2 regions of the Shewanella sp. 433 genome follow, and region 2 is predicted to be linked to the other one. Evidence: predicted binding sites of a transcription regulator. Region 2 holds the regulator's gene; the other holds the start of a gene.

Region 1 (5,870 bases), 500 kb from region 2:
GTACAGCTAGATAACATGCTGTGCTAGTTACAGTAAAAAAACCGCCAAATGAGGCGGTTTTTTTAGGTGTTGGCTGTGACTACTCTTGCAGTTGTTTTTTCAGCTTACGCAACGCCATTTTGACTTTTTTGCTGTTTTCGGGGCCCATGCGGATCATCAATTTTTGTGCATTGGGTAACGATTCTAGCTGTGGATCGACAAACTTATAGTTAACGCTAACGCTATTGAGCTCAATCGCTTGTTCAATAATGGGTGCAGCAAGCATCACGTTGATGGCGTCGATCATGCGTTCGTTAAAGCTGCCATTACTGTAACCGAGCTCCTCAAACGCTTGGTTAAGTAGTGGCGTTAACTGTTCATAGGTGGTGACGAGTTGCTGCTCATCAAGATTGCTAATAAAGTCGGCGTAGAGATCGTATCTGTGGTAACTATCTGGGTTTAGGTATGTTTTATTACTCACATCTGAAACCGTAAACTGGCTCTTGGGCGCCTTAAGTGGACTGACTTTGCGGGCTAACTCCCCTTGGGCGATATTATCGACGAACACCACAAAGTGTCTGATGATATCTTTTTCAACTAAAATAGGGTCGATTTTCATGCCGTTAGCGACGTCGAGTGTTTTAGCGGTCACATAACTATCACTGTCAGCGAGCGTGGGGATGGGCTCAACTTGTGGCGTTGTGACTTCCGCTACAGGCGGCTCAACAACGGGCTCAGGCTCAGCTTCGGGCTCTGGCAGATTGGCATCGGTGGGTAACGGCTGCTCGGGGACGATTTCGGGCAAGGTCACAGCCGTTGGTTGCTCTGGCTCAGATTGGGTTTCTTTGCTGTCAAAGAAATAATAAGCGCCAGCGGCCACGATCAGCAAAATCACCACAACAGCAATCGTTAGCGCGCTGGCACCACCACGTTTTTCTTGCGGGGCAATTCTATCTTCTTGACTGACTTGCATGTGAGTTCCTTGAAAAATAGCTCGTGTGTAGGAGGGGCCAACACAGCCTCTCTTCATTCTGCAAAATTCAGTCGACTTGTCTAGTGAAGTTGACTGAAATAAAAAATATTTAACTTCAACAGAGGGTATAACCCAAGTTATAGCACTGATTAGGCTTGTACATATTGCTGCCTGTTCCCGAGCCAGCGCGTGATGATGGCATCGACATTATCGGGAGCCTGCTGCATCACGTGTTGCGCCAGTTTTTGGATATTGGGGATCAAGGCTTGATCGCGGATAAGATCGGCGATTTTCATGTCGACAAGACCAGTTTGTTTAGTGCCTAGGACCTCACCCGGCCCGCGTATTTCGAGATCTTTCTGCGCGATAACAAAACCATCATTACTGTCACGCAGTACGCCTAAGCGCTTAGTCGCAGTTGCCGACAGCGGCGCCTTATACATGAGGACACAGTGACTGGCAATGGCGCCACGGCCAACACGTCCCCTGAGCTGATGCAACTGTGCTAGACCTAAGCGTTCGGGATTTTCGATGATCATTAAGCTGGCATTGGGCACATCGACGCCCACTTCAATCACAGTCGTGGCAACCAATAATTGAATTATCCCTGCTTTGAAGTCGGCCATAATGGCTTGTTTTTCTGCGGGCTTCATCCGCCCATGTACCAGGCCTATCGCCAACTCTGGTAGTTGCTGCTTGAGTTCCTCTGCGGTGTCTTCGGCCGCTTGGCACTCTAACACTTCCGACTCTTCAATTAGGGTGCAGACCCAATAGGCTTGGCGATTATGTTGCAGCGCGGCTTGGCGCACTCGCTCAATCACTTCGGCTCGCCTGCTATCGGATACCGCCACCGTGGTCACAGGGGTTCTGCCGGGCGGTAGTTCGTCGATAATAGAGGTGTCTAAATCGGCGTAGGCGGTCATGGCTAATGTGCGCGGGATAGGCGTGGCTGTCATGATTAATTGATGTGGATGAAAGCCCTGACTGATCCCCTTTTCACGTAGCCCCAATCGCTGGTGCACGCCGAACCTGTGCTGCTCATCAATAATGATCAGGGCTAGGTTATTAAATTCGACCTTGTCTTGAAAAATCGCGTGGGTACCGATAACGATATGGGCCTCACCGCTTTTTATCATGTCCAAAGATTGGCTGCGCGCCTTACCTTTGAGCTTGCCCGCTAACCAACCCACGGTTAATCCCAGTGGCTCAAACCAAGTGGCAAAGTTATTGGCATGTTGCTCTGCCAGTAGTTCGGTGGGCGCCATCATGGCGACTTGATAGCCGCTCTCAATCGCTTGTAGCGCTGCCAATGCGGCAACTAAGGTTTTTCCCGATCCCACATCGCCTTGCACTAAGCGCATCATTGGATGTTGCTGGCGTAAATCACTCTTGATCTCTGCCACCACACGTTGCTGGGCTCCAGTTGGACTAAAGGGTAGTGTGGTTAAAAACGGATTGATCAGTTGGCCGCTCCCCGCGAGCGATACGGCCGTATCGCGATGACTACGTTGTCTTAGCCGTAACATACTCAAATTGTGGGCCAGTAGTTCTTCTTGGATCAAGCGCTGCTGCGCCGGGTGTGTGCCTTGTTCGAGCGTAAAAGGATCGGTGCCTGTGGGTGGCCGATGCAGTAATTTGAGGGCCTCGATGAGCGACATTTGATTAGGTCGCAGTGCTGGCGGTAATAACTCGGCGAGTGCACCACTGTCGAGTAGTGACAAGGCTTGGTCGGTCAATTTTATCCAGCTGGCTTGCTTTAGCCCTTCGGTCGTGGGGTAGATAGGGGTAAGTGTTTCACTGAGCCCTGCATCGCTGGCGCCATGAATGAGCTTATATTCAGGGTGGATGATCTCTACCGAATGTTTAGCGCGGCGCACTTCGCCATAGGCGCGAATAGTGGCCCCATTTTCTAAACCGTTACGCTGGGCGACGGAAAAATTAAAGAAGCGTAAGGTCATCATGCCGCTGTCATCGCGTACGGTGCAGGTGAGCATACGTTTGCGGCCTTGAATAATTTGCGATGACTGAATTACGGCTTCGATGGTGCCATAGCTACCGGGGTAAAGCGCGGCAATCGGGTATATCTGGGTGCGGTCTTCGTAGCGCAGTGGCAGATGAAATAGGAGATCTTGGACTGTTTTTATGCCGAGCTTCTCTAGCCGCTGCGCCATTTTAATCGCAACGCCTTTTAGCTCTGTAACAGCCATAAGATCGAGTCTATCCACGCTTTATACCCATTTGATTCATTGAGTCATTTAAACCACTATTGGCTCAATCACTGTAAATATATACATATATTATCAGAGTTTACTCTGAACGCAATCTTAGTCAAATTGGCGTGCAGTGGGCTGGTGACAGTCCGAGGGAAAAGGAATGCGTGGTGAAGCGTGAGAGGGGTGAGGCAAATGCAAATAGACCTAGGACTCTTGCCTAGGTCTATTTGTTGAGCTATTGGGTTTGGTTGCCTTGTTTAAGGCAGCTCCTTTAGCCGCTTTATCCCATGGCGCTATTAATGAGATAACCCATGTAGGCAAGGTAAGCCACTAGCAGTAAAGCGCCTTCGCGGCGGCCAATACGCAAGCCTGTCCACGCCACGGGCAGTAAGATCAGCGCCAGCGCCAGCATCACGCTCATATCGATAACCTGTAAGCCACCTGAGGTGATAGGGTGTACAAGTGCGGTAACACCTAAAATACCCAATATATTAAAAAGGTTAGAGCCAACAACATTACCGATGGCGATATCGCTTTCGCCTTTACGGGCCGCAACCACCGATGTCACCAGTTCTGGCATGCTGGTGCCTATCGCGACTATGGTCAGGCCGATGATGAGTTCGCTAACCCCAAATTGCTGCGCCAGTGTCACCGCGCCATCGACAAACAGCATACCACCGCCAACCAGCATGCTGATGCCTATGGCGATGAGCAGAGTCGCTAATAGCGGATGCACTGAACTCGAACCTGGAATATCGTCGGCTCCTTCCCCTTTACTGCTGATATAGCTAAAGCCTAAATAGGCCACCAGCAGTGCAGTGAGCAGTGCACCATCGAGCAGGCTGACATCGCCATCGCTAATTAACCCCCAAAACAGTAGGCTGGCACCGATCATGATAGGGATATCCCGTTTGATCATTTGCGTCTGTACCTGTATTGGCCGAATAAGGGCAGTGATACCTAAGATCAAGCCAATATTGGCGATGTTAGAGCCGATAACATTACCAATGGCGATACCTGGGTTGCCAGCTAATGCAGATTTAAGGCTTACAGCCAGTTCAGGTGCACTAGTACCGAATGCAACAATAGTTAATCCTATGATTAAAGGTGCAATTCCTAACTTTAATGCCACCGAGCTAGCACCGCGTACCAAGGCTTCTGCCCCTGCGGTCAGGATAATAAAACCACCGATAATGGCTAATAAAGTCAACATGGTTACCTCCAATAAACGTTAGGCGGCAAGGATAGGCTTTAACACTCGGAAGGCAACTAAAATTTCGCACAGCCAAGATTAAATTTTATTTAAGATAAGCGGTTAAATTAACAGTAAAAAAGCACGTCTTAGACGTGCTTTTAGGTGTTACACCGATTAATTTCTGTCTAAGGGCTTAAAGCTCATCTTCCCAGCGGATTTTACCGCCGCGCAACCCATCGACTTTGGCGCTAAAGCGCTCCTCAAGTACGTGGCGTTTGATCTTGAGTGTCGGCGTGAGCACATCGTTGTCGATATCCCAAGGCTCACTGACGACCACTATGGCATCGACGGTTTCGTGAGACTCTAGATGCGGATTCACACTGTCGAGTGTGGCTTTGAGAGAAGTGCGGATCTCCTCTTTAGGCTGCATGGCAGCACCCTCAGACAGTTGCACTAAGGCGATAGGATGCGGTAAGCCAGAGCCTATGATGCAGATCAGCTCAACATGAGGATCTTGTGCCAACTTACGCTCAATGGGGACTGGAGCCACATATTTGCCTTTAGAGGTTTTGAAATTGTCCTTAACTCGCCCGGTGATGGTCACATAACCCTCGGCATCGATAGCGCATAAGTCTCCGGTGTGGAAATAGCCATCGGCATCGAAACTACTGGCACTGGTTTCGGGCTGTTTATAATAGCCACTCATTAGGCCTGGGCTTTTAACTAACAGCTCACCATTGTCGGCTTGTTTTATGCTGCAGCCTTCTACTGCACGGCCGACAGAACCAATTTTACTCGCATTGAAAGGGTGGTTAATGATGGAGTAAGCGCTGTTTTCAGTCATGCCCCACGCTTCGCAAATATCGAGGCCTATCTTGTGATACCAAGTGATCAGTGAAGGTGGAATTGGCGCGGAACCCGATCCCAGTAGATTACAGTGTTCAAGCCCTAATCCTTGGCGAATTTTTCGCTTAACGATACTGCTGATAATAGGGATCTTTAGTAAAAAATTCAGTTTGCTATAGCCAATTTTATCGATAATGTTTTTCTGAAATAGGCTCCAAAGTCTTGGCACGGAGAAAAATACCGTGGGTCTGGCACGCTTAACATCGTCGACAAAACTGTCGAGGCTTTCTACGAAGGCCACACTACTGCCAGAATAAAATGAGGAGCCTTCCATCGCCACTCGTTCGGTAATGTGTGCCAGTGGCAGGTACGACAGCAGTCGGTCTTCTACATCGGTTTTAAGATCGCGCACCACGGCTTTACAGGTCCATTCAAAACTGGCGAATGTTTGTATCGCCCCTTTAGGCTTACCGGTAGAGCCGGAGGTGTAGATGATGGTCATTATCTTATCTGGGGTGATAACCGGTGCGTCGATTAATGGCTGGCCCAATTTGAGTAGACTGTTCCATTGGTATTGCGCGGGCATGGTGTCATAGGGCATCGCCATGCGGAGGATATCACCACCGACGCCAGCTTCTTGATCGGCCCAGTAATCGAGTTTACC
Region 2 (5,870 bases):
TCAGCAAATTGAATTGCATAATCAGGAATTCGACGCGGCATTCCCGCGAGTCCTAAAAAGTGCATGGGGAAAAACAACACGTTAACTGAGATAACCGAACACCAAAAATGCAGTTTACCCAGCTTCTCGTCATACATATGTCCAGTCCATTTAGGTAGCCAATAATAGGCGGCGGCCATAATGGAGAAGATAGCCCCTGTGACCAATACATAATGGAAGTGAGCCACCACGAAATAGGTATCGTGATACTGGAAATCCACCGGAGTAATGGCCAGCATCAACCCCGAAAATCCGCCTATGGTGAACAGTATGATAAAGGCGATGGCAAACAACATAGGCGTTTCAAAACTGAGTGATCCGCGCCACATGGTGGCGACCCAATTAAAGACCTTAACCCCAGTTGGCACCGCGATGAGCATAGTACAATACATAAAAAACAGCTCAGCAAATACTGGCATGCCGGTGGTAAACATATGGTGTGCCCAAACCAAGAAGGACAAAATCGCAATACTGGCAGTGGCATAAACCATAGAGGAGTAACCAAAGAGACGTTTGCGACTAAAGGCGGGCACAATAGCCGATATGATACCAAATGAAGGTAAGATCATAATGTAGACTTCAGGGTGGCCGAAGAACCAGAAAATATGTTGGAACATCACAGGATCGCCGCCACCTGCTGCATCAAAGAAGCTGGTGCCAAAATATTTATCCGTCAGCACCATAGTGACCACCCCTGCAAGCACAGGCATGACGGCGATCAACAAGAAAGCGGTGATTAACCAGGTCCACACAAATAGCGGTAATTTCATCCAGCTCATGCCGGGGGCGCGCATATTCACAATCGTCACCACCACGTTGATGGCTCCCATGATTGAGCTGATCCCCATAATATGGATAGAAAATACAAACAGTGCCGTGCTATCAGGGCTATAAGTGGTGGATAGCGGAGCATAGAATGTCCAACCAAAGTTGGGGCCTCCACCTTCCATAAAGAGTGAGCTTAATAATATGGTAAAGGCGAAGGGTAAAATCCAAAAGCTCCAGTTATTCATCCGTGGTAGCGCCATATCGGGCGCGCCAATCATCATGGGTATTAGCCAGTTTGCAAGCCCTGTAAAGGCGGGCATGACGGCACCAAACACCATGATCAAGCCGTGCACTGTGGTCATTTGATTAAAAAAGTTGGGCTCGACTAATTGTAATCCAGGCTGAAACAGTTCGGCTCGGATCACCATGGCCATGGCACCGCCAGTAAGAAACATAATAAAGCTGAACCATAGGTATAAGGTGCCGATATCTTTATGATTAGTGGTAAATAGCCAACGTTTTATGCCGGTTGGGTGAGCTTCGTGGTGTTCGTTAGACTCTTCAATATGAGCGGCATCCATATTGGCTTCGCGCGTTGTTGTATTCATCATGCCTCCCTATTGACCATGTTGACTAACGTCAGCGGCTTGGATGATATCACCGACATCATTGCCCCAAGCGTTACGCTCATATGTCACCACAGCCGCTATCTCCTGTGGTGTTAGCTGTCCAGCGAAGGCTTGCATTGCGGTGCCCGCCTTACCATTAACCACAATATCGATATGTGCTGTGACTGGGCCGGTGGCAATGGCGCTGGCTTTTAATCCGGGGAACACTCCTGGAAGTCCCATGCCATTTGGCTGGTGGCAGGCGGCGCAGCGTGCCATGTATATCTGCTCACCTTGGGTCATAAGTTCATCCATAGATAAGGTTTGCGATAACGAGGCTTCGGTTGCGGCGGCGGCGATTGTGGCTTGGTTTTTTTGCTCATCGATCCAGAGAGCAAAATCGGCCTCAGACAACACTTCAACCACTATGGGCATAAAGCCATGGTCCTTACCGCATAGTTCAGCACATTGGCCGCGGTACGTGCCGGGTTTATCCACGCGGGTCCAAGCTTCATTGATGAAACCGGGGTTAGCATCTTTTTTTACCGCAAAGGCTGGCACCCACCAAGAATGGATCACATCATCTGACGTCATCAAGAAACGCACTTTTTTATTAACGGGAAGCACTAGAGGTTTGTCGACTTCTAATAGATAGTTTTCGCCCTTCGTTTCACTGCCTTCAATTTGTGCTCTTGGGGTAGCGAGTAAACTGTAGTATTCGATATCGTGATCAAAATAACTGTAATGCCATTTCCACTGAGAACCTGTAACCTTGATGGTGATATCCGCATCGCTAGGGTCTTCCATGGCGATAAGAGTTTTAGTGGCAGGGATCGCCATCAGGATCAAGATGACAAAAGGGACGATAGTCCAAGCGATTTCGACTTTAGTGCTTTCATGAAAATTGGCAGCCACCGCACCTTTGGAGCGACGATGGTTAATGATGGAATAGATCATCACCCCAAACACTATGATGCCGATAGCGCAACAGATATAAAGAATGGTCATGTGAAGGCTAAAAACCTTGCCACTGATCTCAGTTACCCCTAGTGTCATATTAAGGGGCATATCGGCTGCGAATATGGGTGGGGCTAGTAATAACCCGAGCAAGCTATACCACAGATGCTTCACTAGACTTCTCCTCTGTCAATTGCGAAGGCAACTACAAAGAAAAGTTACACAGTATGTCTCGGCTCTATGCAAACTTTTCAGTTCCCAAAAAAGCAACGATGACTTCACAGTGCGCTGGTGGTATTGCTGTTGTTATTGCTGGTGGTTACCACGCTTGCACTTACGGCTGACTATATCAGGCTAATTTCCGCTTTATTGGACGCAGTGAGAGATCTACACTCGTTGGCCAATGAAACAGACCACTAAATTGTTCGGATATAACAAATAATCGTTGATATCTATTACTAACTTAATCGCTGTTTAAATATTGATCAAGATCACTTTTTTTTAATTTTTTTAAAACAGCAACAAAAAAGCCCCTCGCGGGGCTTAAGTATGGAAAGTTTGAACTGTAATGCTAGTGCAGTGAACTAAATAATGATGCTTGTTGATAGCCCAGATCTTGCTCTGTCAGGGCTGTTACAGGTAAGTGACTATTATCATCTTCAATCACAACACCTAGAGCCTGGGTACTTTTGGCGACCAATTGTAAGCGGCGGCAATCGCGAGCATCGAGTGCTTGGGTCCAACTGATCACCGCACTGGATGTACCACTAGTAAGCGCTTTTTCCATCGCCCACAGTGCTTCAACTTCATCTTTGGTGTGCACTAATAAGATTCTATCCATGCGTACCCCCGCATCGGCGAGCATCTGCTTATAGCCAATATTCGGTGGGCTAATCAGTACGACCCACTGGCCTTGTTGGCTTAATCTTGCTAATTGCGGTGTTAGCGCTTGCAACTCATGCTTACCTTGGGTACGACTCGATAATGTCGCAATGGTACTGTGCTGAGTTGGTTTGTGTTGCTTATTCATATCGACCCAAAGGCCGGGATGTCGCGGGGCATTACCCATTAGATTATTCATTGCCAATCTCCGTTGCGGATAACACCTACGGCCAGCCCTTCGATGCTAAGGCTTTGGGTAGATAGGTCGACGACTATCGGTGAATATTCTTCATTTTCGGCGTGAAGATATACAGTATTACCTTTCTTTTCAAAGCGCTTTACTGTGACATCATCTTCGACGCGAGCTACGACAACCTGCCCATTACTGGCTTGCTCCACCTTATGCACCGCAAGTAGATCGCCTTCGAGAATACCAATATTTTTCATGCTATCGCCGCGGACTCTTAAGAGAAAATCAGCGCTTGGGCGAAACATCGCTGGGTCAACTTTGTAGTGTTGCTCAACATGTTCTTGGGCCAAAATGGGTTCACCGGCAGCGACTTGTCCAATCAGTGGTAAACCAAGATCTTCGCTATCATCTTCTTGAGTTAGCTTAATACCTCGCGAGGTCCCAGGCATTATTTCGATGCAGCCTTTTTTGGCTAAGGCTTTTAAGTGCTCTTCGGCCGCATTGGCGCTTTTAAAGCCTAGGCGACGAGCAATTTCAGCTCGGGTAGGCGGCATGCCTGTATCGGCAATATTGCGTTTAATTAATTCTAATATTTCAGCTTGTCTAGGGGTTAATGGTCTCATTACAGATCCTGTCTTTCCATACAGTAACTGTTAGTATATACAGTATTTAAAGTAGCGCAAGGATTAAGCATATTTTTGTCGGCAATGTGGTGGGATTTGCTTAAAACTGAAAATAAGGTCGCAGATTTATTTTTATTGCAATCTGACTTTTTTAATTTAAATCAATGTTATGAATTTAATTTTACGGAAAGGATTCATTGAGTGTCGCTGAGTGGCGCGATTGCTCTCTTATCTGTTGAGACGATTTCAGTGCCAAGTTCGGGCGGTGAAACAAATAAGCAGGCTATAGGGTTTGGTTGCACCATGCACCTGCATTTATCCTTATCTTATGTCATTGAGCGAGGAGCTATTATGGCTTACTGGCGATAAGATCATCTAACTGGTGGTGGTAATCATGGATTGCGGGAAAGTCGGTAAATATTTTATGGGGCTTTTTACTATCAGGATTGCTTATGCCAAGCAAATACCCAACTCCAGCTTGTTTGGCGGCATGTAAGATAGCTTCGCTGTCATCGATAAATAAACACCGACTGGGTTGCAATTGATATTGGTTAAATAAGCTAGACCAAAATTGAGGGTGCTCTTTAGCAAAACCTGTTTCATGGCTGGAGATCATATGGTCTAACCCTTGCGCGAGCTCTGTGTGTTCTAGTTTGAGAGCTAGGCTTTGAGGATGGGCATTGGTCACTAATATTCTGGTTTTATGCTTTTGAGTCAATGCGCGTAGAAATGGCATGCTGTCTTGGCGTAACTGTATCCTGTCGGCCAATGTGCGTTGCAGCTGCACAATATCCAGTTGCAGTTGTTGCTGCCAGTAGTCGAGGCAATACCAATCCAAGGTGCCAACCACTTGGTCGTAGGCTTGTTCTACCAAGACATTAGCTTCATTTAGAGAGATGTTTCTGCTGTGACTTAAGGTTTGCGGCACTAGCTTGAGCCAAAAATGGCTATCAAAGTGTAAATCTAGCAGTGTGCCATCCATATCAAGCAGTACAGTATCGATTTTATCCCAAGGAAACATAAGGTCAGTAAAAAAATTCTATCGTGAGAGTTGTGGATTAGGCCCATCATAGTAAGATTGAACTGTGATGCAAACGTCATTTTATCAGGGACATTCATGTCGGACCAAAAGCCACAGATATTACATACACAAGTTGTTGCCCAGAGTCGGTTATTTCAAATTGAACAAGTGCACCTGAAATTTTCTAATCAGGTCGAGCGCCAGTATGAACGTATGAAAGGTAATAATCGTGGTGCCGTAATGGTGGTCCCTGTGTTGGGTGAGCAACTGCTGCTGGGCAGAGAGTACGCCGCAGGAACCCACAGCTATGAACTGGGCTTTCCCAAAGGGCTGGTTGATCCGGGAGAGACGCCTGAGCAAGCCGCTAATCGGGAGCTGCAGGAGGAGATAGGCTTTGGGGCTAAAAAATTAACCCATTTGATGGAGTTAAGTCTGGCGCCCAGCTATTTTGTCAGCAAGATGCAGATCTATATTGCAGAAGATCTGTATGAGAGTCGCCTTGAAGGCGATGAGCCCGAGCCAATAGAGGTTGTTTCTTGGCCGCTTGCACAGTGGTCAGGGCTATTGGCATTGGAAGACTTCTCAGAGTCTAGAAGTGTGAGTGCCTTGTTTTTAGCCCAGAAGCATTTAAAACTAAAATAGTTATTTCAATTCGGATATATGCATTACCTGTCTAGGTTGTTGGAGTTGTGATGAAGCCAGAAGAGTGTGTGGAACAGGTGATCGCCATCGCCGTTGAAGCGGGAATGGCCATCAAAGATATTTACCTTGAAGGTAGCTTT

What was found. Region 2 encodes LexA, which represses DNA repair genes until DNA is damaged. Its sites were predicted from a motif close to TACTGTATNNNNATACAGTA; they were not measured.
Region 1: recG (ATP-dependent DNA helicase RecG) is a predicted target of LexA. The motif match lies at 3,229-3,248, and genes of this name have one in related genera.

Annotation. Positions count from the first base shown of each region.
Region 1 covers NZ_CM181703.1:684,278-690,147, forward strand. The annotation lists gene AC5YB1_RS03215 (DUF3014 domain-containing protein) at 80-952, opposite strand; gene recG (ATP-dependent DNA helicase RecG) at 1,102-3,177, opposite strand; gene AC5YB1_RS03225 (calcium/sodium antiporter) at 3,446-4,378, opposite strand; gene AC5YB1_RS03230 (AMP-binding protein) at 4,554-5,870, opposite strand, start outside.
Region 2 covers NZ_CM181703.1:188,158-194,027, reverse strand. The annotation lists gene ctaD (cytochrome c oxidase subunit I) at 1-1,415, opposite strand, end outside; partial or broken gene coxB (cytochrome c oxidase subunit II) at 1,434-2,546, opposite strand; gene AC5YB1_RS00940 (cell division inhibitor SulA) at 2,944-3,453, opposite strand; gene lexA (transcriptional repressor LexA) at 3,450-4,067, opposite strand; gene yrfG (GMP/IMP nucleotidase) at 4,417-5,088, opposite strand; gene nudE (ADP compounds hydrolase NudE) at 5,185-5,730, shown strand; gene cysQ (3'(2'),5'-bisphosphate nucleotidase CysQ) at 5,781-5,870, shown strand, end outside.